DNA from 3 places in the Burkholderia savannae genome. Region 2 is predicted to be linked to each of the others. Evidence: predicted binding sites of a transcription regulator. Region 2 holds the regulator's gene; each other region holds the start of a gene.
The links. The regulator FNR, encoded in region 2, switches genes on or off when oxygen is low (the NO sensors DNR and NnrR bind a similar motif). The targets are predictions, from matches to a motif close to TTGATNNNNATCAA.

Region 1 (3,274 bases), 370 kb from region 2:
TTCATGAATTCTTCTTTCGTGTACGCGCGATAGCCGAGCGCCGAGACCTCGCGCTTGATGTGCGCGATGTTCTGGCTGGACTTCGGCTCGACGAGAATGTACGACGTCGTGAAGCGCGTCGACGGAATGTACTGCGTCGCGCGCGCGTAGGTCGTGTAGAGCGTGGGCGTGCCGAACAGGCCGCTGCTCGCGACCTTCGCGATGCCGACGATCACGCCGCGGTTGTCGTTCAGCTCGAAGGTCGTGCCGAGCGCCGGATTCTTCAGCTTCGGGAACTCGGCGTCGTCGATCGCGATGAAGCCGTTTTCCGCGTAGATGTCCTCGATGCGGCCCGCCTTCATCGTCGGCCTGCCGAGCAGGCTCGCGTCGTCGAGGCCGATCACGGTGACGGCCTGGTAGGTGCCGTCGGCGAGCTTCACGAGCGCGCCGCCGGAATAGATCGGCACCGCGTACTTGACGCCGTCGATGCTGCGCACCGCGTCGAGCACGTAGTCGGGCATCCCGATGCTGCTCGCGATCGTCTGCACGCCCGGGTCCATCACCCACACCTTCGCGCCGACGTTGATGACGGTCGACGACGACTTGTTCAGGATTCCCGCGAACAGCGACGTCATCTCCACCATCAGGAACACGGCGAACGTGATGCCGACGATCAGCGCGCTGAACTTCGCGCTGTCGTTGACGAGCAGCTTGAACGCGAGCCTCAGTATCCCGTTCACGATGCGTCGCGCGCGGCCCCCCGGCGACGTTGGACGGGCACTGCGCGCTGCCGCGCGAACGCCGGCGCGAAGATCGGCCGGCAATACAGATCGACGAAGCCGAGCGCGCCCGCGACGATCGCGAACAGCATGAAATACGGGGCCGAGCCGTCGGCGACGAGCAGCCCGCGCACCGCGGCGATCAGGCCGACTTGCGAGGCGAACACGGCGACGGTCGATGCGATCGCGTTGCGGTCAGAATGCATCATGTCGTTCTCCTTGTTTTCCGGGCGCGCGCGATGCGCTCACACATCCACGTGATGTTCGGCTTCCTCGCCGCGCACGAGCAGCACCGGGCAGTGCGACGCGCGCAGGAAGCGCTCGGCGACGCTGCCGAGCACGACGCGCCGCATGCCGCGGCGGCCATGCGTGCCGAGCACGACGAGATCCGCGCCGTTTTGCTTCGCGCAGCGCTCGAGCGCCTGCGCCACTTCCTCGCCGATGCCGGCGGTTTCGAACAGCTCGGCGTCGCCCTTCACCTGCGCGGCCTCGATCGCCTTCTCCGCTTCGCCGAGCGCCTTGCGGCCGTCGTCGCGGAAGCCTTCGAGGAGCGCGTTCGGATCGAAATGGCCCGCGTAGCTGAACACCACCGACTTGTCGACGACGTACACCGCATGCACGCGCCCGCCCGTCGCCTTCGCGATCTTGATCGCTTCGCCGAGGCCGCGCTTCGAGATGTCGCTGCCGTCGAGCGCCACCATGATCTTCTGGTACATAAAACCTCCTGGTTCAAGTCGATGTCGTTTCGGCGGCCCGGCGGTCCGGGGCTTTCGCATGCTTCGAGAAACCGCCTCGCGCACCGGATTGCTTCATCGTTGCGCGGAACCGTTCGGGATGCCGAAAACATGCGTTCATGATCCGGCGTTCCATGTGCGGAAAGTTGACTTCCGTCAAGCTTCCGCCGCGCGGCGCACGGATTCGCGCATTTCGTCAGGTCAACAGTTCCTCGATGAAGCGCGCATAGTCGCGCCGCGATGCAGCAAGCTCGCGCCGGGTCGCGGGCGCGGCGCGCAGCGCCTGCCGCAGGCACGCCTGCGTGAGCGGCGCGACGAGCAAAAGCGGCGTGCGCGCGGCGATGCCGGCGCGCAGCTCGCCCGCGTCGACGCCCTGCCGCACGAGCCGGCCGACCGCCGTCGCGACCGCGTGCTCGACCTGTTTCTGCCAGCGCTCGACCGCGTGCGGCGCGCGCCTGCTCTCGGCGACGAGCAGGCGCAGCATCGCGATCACCGGCTCGCTCGTCGACCACGTGTAGAGATCGCCGGCGAGCAGATCGACGAGCGCGGCGAGCGCCGCGGGCGCTTCCGATTCGGATGAAGCCGCCCGGGCATTCGCGGTGATCGACGAGCGCGGCGCGCAGCGCGCATCCGATTCGCTCGGCGCATCGTGCGCATCGTGCGCATCGCGCGCATCGACGCCGCTCGGCGCACTCGCCGAATTCCTCGCGCGCGCGGCGCGATCCACATTCGCCCCATTCGCCTTGCGCGCCCCCTTCGGGCGGCGTGCGGCAAGCGCCGCCTTCGACGCGCCCGGCAGCGGCGGCATCAGCGAGCGCTCGAGCAGCGCCTCGAAAATCTCGTCCTTGCTGCCGAAGTGCGTGTAGACGCCGCCCTTCGACATCCCCGCGCGCGCCGCAATGTCGTCGATCCGCGCGCCCACGAAGCCGCTCGCGGAAAACTCGGCGAGCGCCGCATCGAGGATCTGGTGGATGCGGACGTCGGCGGGCAAACGGCAGCGCGCCGACCTGGCCGGTGCCTCGTCTCGCGCCTTCGCCGCCCGCTCGTTGCCGTTCCGGTTTCGCATGGTCCGCCGCCGCTTCGCCGCCCCGCGGGCGGCCGTTCGTTGTGCCGTTTCGTTTCGCGATGCGCGACGCCCGCGCGCGGCGGACGCACCTGCATCGTGCATGGCGACATCTTAAAAACTGACCAGTCGGTATCTCACTGACTCAGATCAAGATAAGACACGGTAATCGTCGGATATAAAGGGACACGAGAGCGGCGCGCGCGGCGCATCGCTTTTCCGCGCCGCGCGACGGTGAGCGTTTTCGGGAGCGCGCGGCGTCCACGAAGAACAGTCGGCTACATCGATCACCGAGGATATGACCATGCGCAACGATGCGCGTCACGACGAACGGCATCAGCGGCGGCGCGGCATCGCGCGCCGCGTGTCGCGGCACGCCGCCACGCTCGCGCTGTGCGCGGCCGTGTCGGGCTGCCTGTCTCTCGCGCCCGACTACGCGCGCAAGCCGCCGCCCGTGCCCACGGCCTACCCCGCCTATCCGGGCGACCCGACGGGCGCCGGCGCGCGCGCGCTCGGCCAGTTCGACTGGCGCGGCTATTTCGTCGATCCCCGGCTGCAGGCGCTCATTGAAACCGCGCTCGAGAACAACCGCGATCTGCGGATCGCGACGCGGCGCGTCGACGAGGCGCGCGCGATGTACGGAATCCGCCGCGCGGACCAGTTCCCGACGATCACGGCGAACGCCGCCTACATTCGCTTTCGCGAGCCGGGCGGCCTGC
Region 2 (3,274 bases):
CCGGAGGATGAACGCGTTCTGCGCGCCGATGGTGACGATGAGCGATGCGCACAGCATCGCGCCGTGGGAAAAAGCGATCCAGTTCATGTTCGTTGCTGATTCAGGCGATGGACTAATGGAACGAGAGGCGCTAGTCTGCGGTGATCGCCGGAATTAGAAAAGCTAAATAATCTAATGCGGATTAAGGAAAACTGATGATCGACTACGCGTTGCTCGATGCGCTCGCCGAAGTGATCCGCCACGGCTCGTTCGAGCGGGCGGCGAAAGCGCTCAATGTGTCGCCTTCCGCGGTGTCGCAGCGCGTGAAGCTGCTGGAGGAGCGAGTGGGCAGCGTGCTCGTCAAGCGCGGGCAGCCGTGCGTCGCGACGACGTCGGGCGCGCTGCTGTGCCGCCACACCGAGCGCGTGCGCATGCTCGAAGCCGAATTGTCGGCGCACGTGCCCGGATTCGCCGGCGCGGCAACGGGGCCGTGGCCGACGCTGCGCGTCGCCGTCAACGACGACAGCGTCGCGACCTGGTTCGTCGATGCGGTCGGCCCGTTTTGCGCGGAGAGCGGCACGCTGCTCGATCTCGTGATCGACGATCAGGACTACACCGCCGAGCGGATTCGCGACGGCAGCGTGCAGGGCGCGGTGACGGCGCTCGCCGAGCCGATCCAGGGCTGCCGTTCGACGCGCCTCGGCCGGATGCGCTATCACGCGGTGTGCTCGCCCGCGTTCCACGCGCGCTATTTCGGCAACGGCGTCAACCGCGACGCGCTGCGGCACGCGCCGTGCGTGATGTTCAATCCGAAGGACAGCCTGCAGGCGCGCTTCATCCGGCGCGTGACGCGCGTGGATCTCGATCCGCCGCAGCACTGGATTCCGCACGTCGCGGGCTACCTGCGCGCGTGCGAGGCGGGGCTCGGCTGGGGCATGTGTCCGGAGCGGATGGTCGAGCGTCAGATCGCCGCGGGCGAGCTCGTCGATTTGTCGGAGGGAAGAAGCATCGACGTCGAGCTCTACTGGCAGAGCTGGCGATTGTCGATCGGCTGGCTGGACGAGTTTAGCGCGGCGCTCAAGGCGAGCGCCGCGCAGTTTCTGGATTGATTCGGCGCGAGGAAAGGCGCGACGGCGGGCGCGGGATTACAGGCGATGCAGGCCGTCGAAATCGACGATGCGCACCGTCCGGCCCTGCATCTCGATCAGGCCGCGCTTGTGGAACTTCGACAGCGTGCGGCTGACCGTCTCGAGCGTCATGCCGAGATAGCTGCCGATGTCCTCGCGCGTCATCCGCAGGTTGAATTCGTTCGGCGAATAGCCGCGCTTCATGTAGCGCGACGACACGTCGAGCAGGAACGCCGCGACGCGCTCCTCGGCGTTCAGCGAGCCGAGCACCATCGTCTGCGACGTTTCGCGAACGATCTGCTCGCTCATCAGCTTGTGCATGCGCAACTGCATCGTGCCGGCTTCCGAGCACAGCGTCTTCAGCGCGCTGTACGGGATCACGCAGACCGAGCTGTCCTCGAGCGCGACCGCGGTGCGCGGATGCGCGTCGTCGCAGATGCCGTCGAGGCCGAGGGCTTCGCCCGCGAGGTGCAGGCCGGTGACCTGTTCGCGGCCGTCATGGCGCGTCGCGATGGTTTTCAGCGATCCCGAGCGGACCGCGTACAGGTTGTCGAACGAGTCGCCTTCGCGGAACAGCGTCTCGCCGCGTCGAACCGGGCGGGCGCTGCAGATCACGGATTCGAGGCGCGCGAGCGCTTCGGGCGCGAGCCCCTGGGGCATGCAGAGGTGGCGCATCGCGCACGTCGAGCAGTGTGCGGCCTGGCGCGGCGCCCACGTGCTGGTGGCATGGACGGGAGCCGCGGCGGCGGCGGGTCGGGCGACGGGCGTAAGCATGATGGATGACTCTGAGGTTGAATCGGTAAAGCCATTGTCCCATCGTGGGCTAAGCCTGTTTAGCGACAAAACGCCGCGACTCCCCGTGCGATTTCCTTGTTCGGCCGCAACGCGTGGTTGCGGCGAAACATCGCAGCCGTTGCGTTCGATCAGTGTTCCCGATCTTCCGGATGCGCGGCGGCCGGGATCAGCAGCACGGGCAGCGCCGAGTGCCGCACGCACTGTTCGGCGACGCTGCCGAGCACGAGCCGCTTGAAACCGCGGCGGCCATGCGTGCCGAGCACGAGCAAGTCCGCGCCGAACGCTTTCGCGCCTTCGACGATGAGCGACGGCACGTCGGCGAGCGACGTCGCCTCGCCGATCTTCAGCGCGCCCTTCACGCCGGCTTCGTGCATCTTCTGCGCGAATTCCTTCGCCAGATCGTTGCCCTGCTGAAGCAGTTGCGTGCGCAGGATCGACGGATCGTAGCCGGGCACGTTGTAGTAGATCGCGGCGTTCTCCACGACGTAGAAGGGCTGCAGCTCCGCGCCGCTCGTCCTGGCGATGCCGAGCGCCGCGTCGAATGCGTGGCGTGCCGTTTCGCTGCCGTCGACTGCGACAAGAATGCGCTGATACATGATGTCTCCGTGGTGCGGTTGAGAAAAGATCGGCCGTTCGGCCGGTTGGGTTTGACGACGTCTTTTTACAAAGTAAACGATTACTGACCAGGGCGCAGCGAACTCGATGCGCAGCGATCCGGCGCGGCGAAGTAAACGCGGCGCCGGACTTTTCAGGATTCCGTCGGTCGCGGCGGATTTTTTGCGCGCGATCGGCGTATCGGCCGGATCGGTTCGCGTCGCGTGTCGCGGCGCCGTAATAGACTTGGCCGAGCCCCGGGCACGTTCGCCGAGCGGCGCGAATCGATGCTGGTTTGAAACGCGTCGGGCGAGAGCGTTCCCGACATTTCTTACGACGATCGACGAAGGCCGCGTGCGAGCGCCGAGGCCGCATGCGCAAGGGCGCGGCCGCCGCGCCCGCCCGCCGCCCGTTTCGTTCGGTTTCGTCCAACCGGAAAAGGAGGACACATGCCGTATGTCGCACTCGAGGTGTTGACCGAAGACGCCAACCGGTACGCGCTGCCGGACCTGATCGGCGTGGGCGGCGCTTCGCCCGATGTGCCGCATGTCTGCGAGATGCTGCTCGCGGACGCCCAGTGGCCGACGATTCAGGCATATCTCGATCGGCAGGAGCTGCCTTACAAGTTTGCGCGGCCGAGTACCGGGCGCAGAGTCGGGAGGAACAATCCGAGCTGGTAGGGCGGCGGCCGCGGCGAAGCGGGCCGATCGCCGGCCGGTGCGGGCGATGCCGGCGGCGGCGCGGATGTCGTCGCCGTCGCCGTCGCCGTCGCTATCGCT
Region 3 (3,274 bases), on a different replicon from region 2:
CGCGACGAATACGCCGTGGAGCGGCGCATTCCTGGCACGCGTCGCCAGCGAGGGCGGGGCTGCCGTATTCGTCGGCGTGGATGGCGTCATGATCGGCGCGATTCAAATGGCCGACCAGGTGCGGCTGGAAACGCCGCGAGCATTGCGGTTGCTCAAACGTGAAGGCGTCGAGCGTCTCGTCATGCTGACCGGTGATCGGCACGACATTGCCGAGGCCGTCGGCGAACTGCTGGGCGTCACCGATGTTCGCGCGGAGCAGACGCCGGCGGACAAGCTTGCCGCCATCCAGGCTGCCCGGCAGGAGGGCGTGACGATCATGGTCGGTGACGGTGTGAACGACGCACCGGCGCTGGCCGCGGCCGACGTCGGCATCGCGATGGGTGCGCGGGGAGCGGCCGCGTCATCCGAAGCCGCCGACGTGGTCTTGCTGGTCGATCGGCTGGATCGACTCGTGGATGCGATGCGTATCGCACGTCGATCGCGCCGAATCGCACTCGAGAGCGTGGTGGCCGGCATGTCGCTGTCGGTCGTCGCGATGACGATTGCGGCGGCCGGATTCCTGCAGCCGATTGCCGGCGCGGTGATTCAGGAAGTCATCGACGTCGCGGTCATCGTCAATGCGTTGCGCGTGTTGCTGGTTCGCCCGAGGCCGACGAACGCCCGGCTCGACGATGTCGACGTCGAGCAGCTCAGGCGCGAGCACACGGCATTGTCACCGTTGCTGGACCAGATCCGGGATCTCGCGGATCGTCTGCCGGGACTATCCGGGGCCGCCATCGCCAGCGAGCTGGTCCAGATGATCGACTCGCTCGACGAACGGCTGCTGCCGCACGAACGCGCCGACGATCGGGACGTCTACGCGCGCCTTGCCCCGCTTCTCGGCGGGGAGGACCCGCTGGCTGCGATGAGCGGCGCGCACCGGGAGATCTTCAAGATGGTCCGATCGCTCAGACAGATGGTCGCGGACCTGCCGCACGACGGCTCGAACACCATGCAGGTGCAGGCGATACAGCGCTTGTTGTACGGGCTGGAAGCGATCGTGCGCCTGCATTGCGCCCAGGAGGAGGAGTTGTTCCACGCCGTGGGTGCGGATGCGTGACGACGAAGCGCGTCACGCACGCGACGCATGTACGAGCAGGACCGGAGTTTTCGTGATGCGCGCCACGCGTCCGGCCACGGTGCCGACGAGCCAGCCCGTCACGCCTCGCCGCCCGTGAGTGCCCATGACGACCACGTCGGCATTCCATTCGATCGCGTCGCGCACGATCAGATGGGAAACGTCCGCGCCGGTTCGATCTGCGTGAATAAGTTGCGACTGCGCATGTCTGGCCATGCCTTCGATTATGGCCGTGGCACTCTGGAGCACATGATTTCCTTCGCCGATCAATGCTTCTTCCAGTGCCCCGCCAAGGGCGAAGTCGCCCAGCATTGGGGGGCGATCAACCACGTATATCGCACGTAATTCGGTGTCGACCCGCGAGAATGTCAACCCTGTCCGCAATGCGTCGAGTGCAATCGCGCTTCCGTCAACGGCGAACAGCATTCGCCGTGGCAGATGCTCGGCAACCGACGCGAAACCTTCCGGAACGATGAGCAGCGGGCATCCGATGAGTTTGCCGAGCGGGCCGGATACCGTCCCTTCGACCCATCCGAGCAAGCCATGATGCTGACGTGCGCCGACGATCAGGAGTTCGGCCTGCCAGGTTTGCGCGCTGTCGGCCAGTGCATTCACGACATCCCCGCCACGTGTGGCGAGGTCGATGACTTCCGTGTCGATGACGAGATCGTCGCGATCCATTGCAGCTTTGGCGCGCAACACCGCATCAGACGCATCCCTGAGCAACTCGACGCGCGCGGATTCGAGGAACGCCATGGTTTTCGATCCGAGCGGGACGAGCGTTCTCGGATTTTCCGCAACGCTAATGATGTGCACCGCTGCATTCGATGGGAGGAACGCTTTGGCATAGGCGAGTGCATGAGCGGATGCGCTCGAACCGTTGACCGCGATCAGCACTCGCAGCGGAGTGGGGACGGCCTGGACGGGTGAAGTGGTGGTGCTCATGAATGTCTCCCAATGGCAACAGACGGTCTTGTACACGGCAATTTTTCGCGCGGACAGCTTTTGCCTGGTTGACCTTCGTCAAGCACGTTCGCCATAGCGGTGCCGACACGGTTCACGTTCGACTGAATTAAGAGCACACGTTCTAAATGCGTTTGGTGACCTGCTATCGTACGAATTCGTCTGGTGATGAATTCCGGGTTAAATGCCGATTGCAAGCGAATCGGTCACGTTCGCGCAAGAATGGTCATAGAGACGTTCGACAATCTTTGGCATGGGCGTGCTGGTTGGAAGTGACTGGACGTCGACATACCGGAACCACTGACACAAATTGATTTCTTTGCCAGGCCGCGGATCGGATTGAGTGGGAACGTCGGCGACGAAGACCTGATGAAGCCTCGACGCCCCAACGAACTGAAAGGCGTAGGCCAGCTTCAACCTTATCAAGCCGGTTTCTTCCTCGAGTTCATGACTCGACTGCCCCTTGAAGGTCGGTTGTTGTCGTTCGAATAGTGGCACCTTCCTGTCTGTCCCAGCGACCGACCAGAAGGCAATCGGCGCTCCAATCAAATGCGCCTGTCCAAAACCGATCCCTTTCGGACAACCCCTTTCCGCCCTGTCCAAAAATAAGGGTTGAAGTATTTTGGACAGGCGTTTATATTCGGACATCTATTTCGTACAGATTGAGTGCCCGATATGTCCCGAACCTTCGCTTATGCCCGCGTCAGCACGTCCGACCAGACCACCGCGAACCAGTTACGCGAGATCGAGGCAGCCGGCTTCTCGGTCGACAAGCGCCGCGTCGTGTCGGAAAGCATCTCAGGGAGCGTGAGCGCCGATCAGCGGCCGGGCTTCGCAAAGTTACTTGACCGGATGGAAGAAGGCGATGTGCTGATCGTGACGAAGCTCGATCGGCTCGGCCGCAATGGAATGGACGTGCGGGCCACGGTCGAGGGTTTGGCCGAGCGCGGTATCCGGGTTCATTGTCTCGCCTTGGGCGGCGTCGATCTGACGAGTGCGGCCGGCCGGATGACGATGCAGGTGTTGAACGCGGTGGCCGAGTTCGAACGCGATCTGCTGATCGAACGAACGCATGCCGGCATCGCTCGCGCTAAGGCAGAAGGCAAGACGATGGGACGGCCGTCCGCCCTGTCGGACCAACAGCGGGCGGAGGTGCTGCGCGAGCTGGATGCGGGGGCGAGCGTGGCCGCGCTC

Region 1: a site for FNR is predicted at 1,639-1,652, ahead of WS78_RS32630 (universal stress protein). Genes of this name have one in related genera too.
Region 3: a site for FNR is predicted at 2,131-2,144, ahead of WS78_RS14815 (universal stress protein). Genes of this name have one in related genera too.

The regions. Positions count from the first base shown of each region.
Region 1 covers NZ_CP013418.1:2,632,019-2,635,292, reverse strand. Annotated here, with positions in the region: gene WS78_RS32640 (ABC transporter permease) at 1-719, opposite strand, end outside; gene WS78_RS32635 (hypothetical protein) at 716-967, opposite strand; gene WS78_RS32630 (universal stress protein) at 1,004-1,474, opposite strand; gene WS78_RS32620 (TetR/AcrR family transcriptional regulator) at 1,689-2,558, opposite strand; gene WS78_RS32615 (efflux transporter outer membrane subunit) at 2,854-3,274, shown strand, end outside.
Region 2 covers NZ_CP013418.1:2,261,863-2,265,136, forward strand. Annotated here, with positions in the region: gene WS78_RS31030 (LysE/ArgO family amino acid transporter) at 1-87, opposite strand, end outside; gene WS78_RS31035 (LysR family transcriptional regulator ArgP) at 195-1,088, shown strand; gene fnr (fumarate/nitrate reduction transcriptional regulator Fnr) at 1,125-1,880, opposite strand; gene WS78_RS31045 (universal stress protein) at 2,030-2,497, opposite strand; gene WS78_RS31050 (hypothetical protein) at 2,945-3,175, shown strand.
Region 3 covers NZ_CP013417.1:3,001,854-3,005,127, forward strand. Annotated here, with positions in the region: gene WS78_RS14810 (heavy metal translocating P-type ATPase) at 1-1,099, shown strand, start outside; gene WS78_RS14815 (universal stress protein) at 1,112-2,062, opposite strand; gene WS78_RS14820 (NUDIX hydrolase) at 2,261-2,728, opposite strand; gene WS78_RS14825 (recombinase family protein) at 2,756-3,274, shown strand, end outside.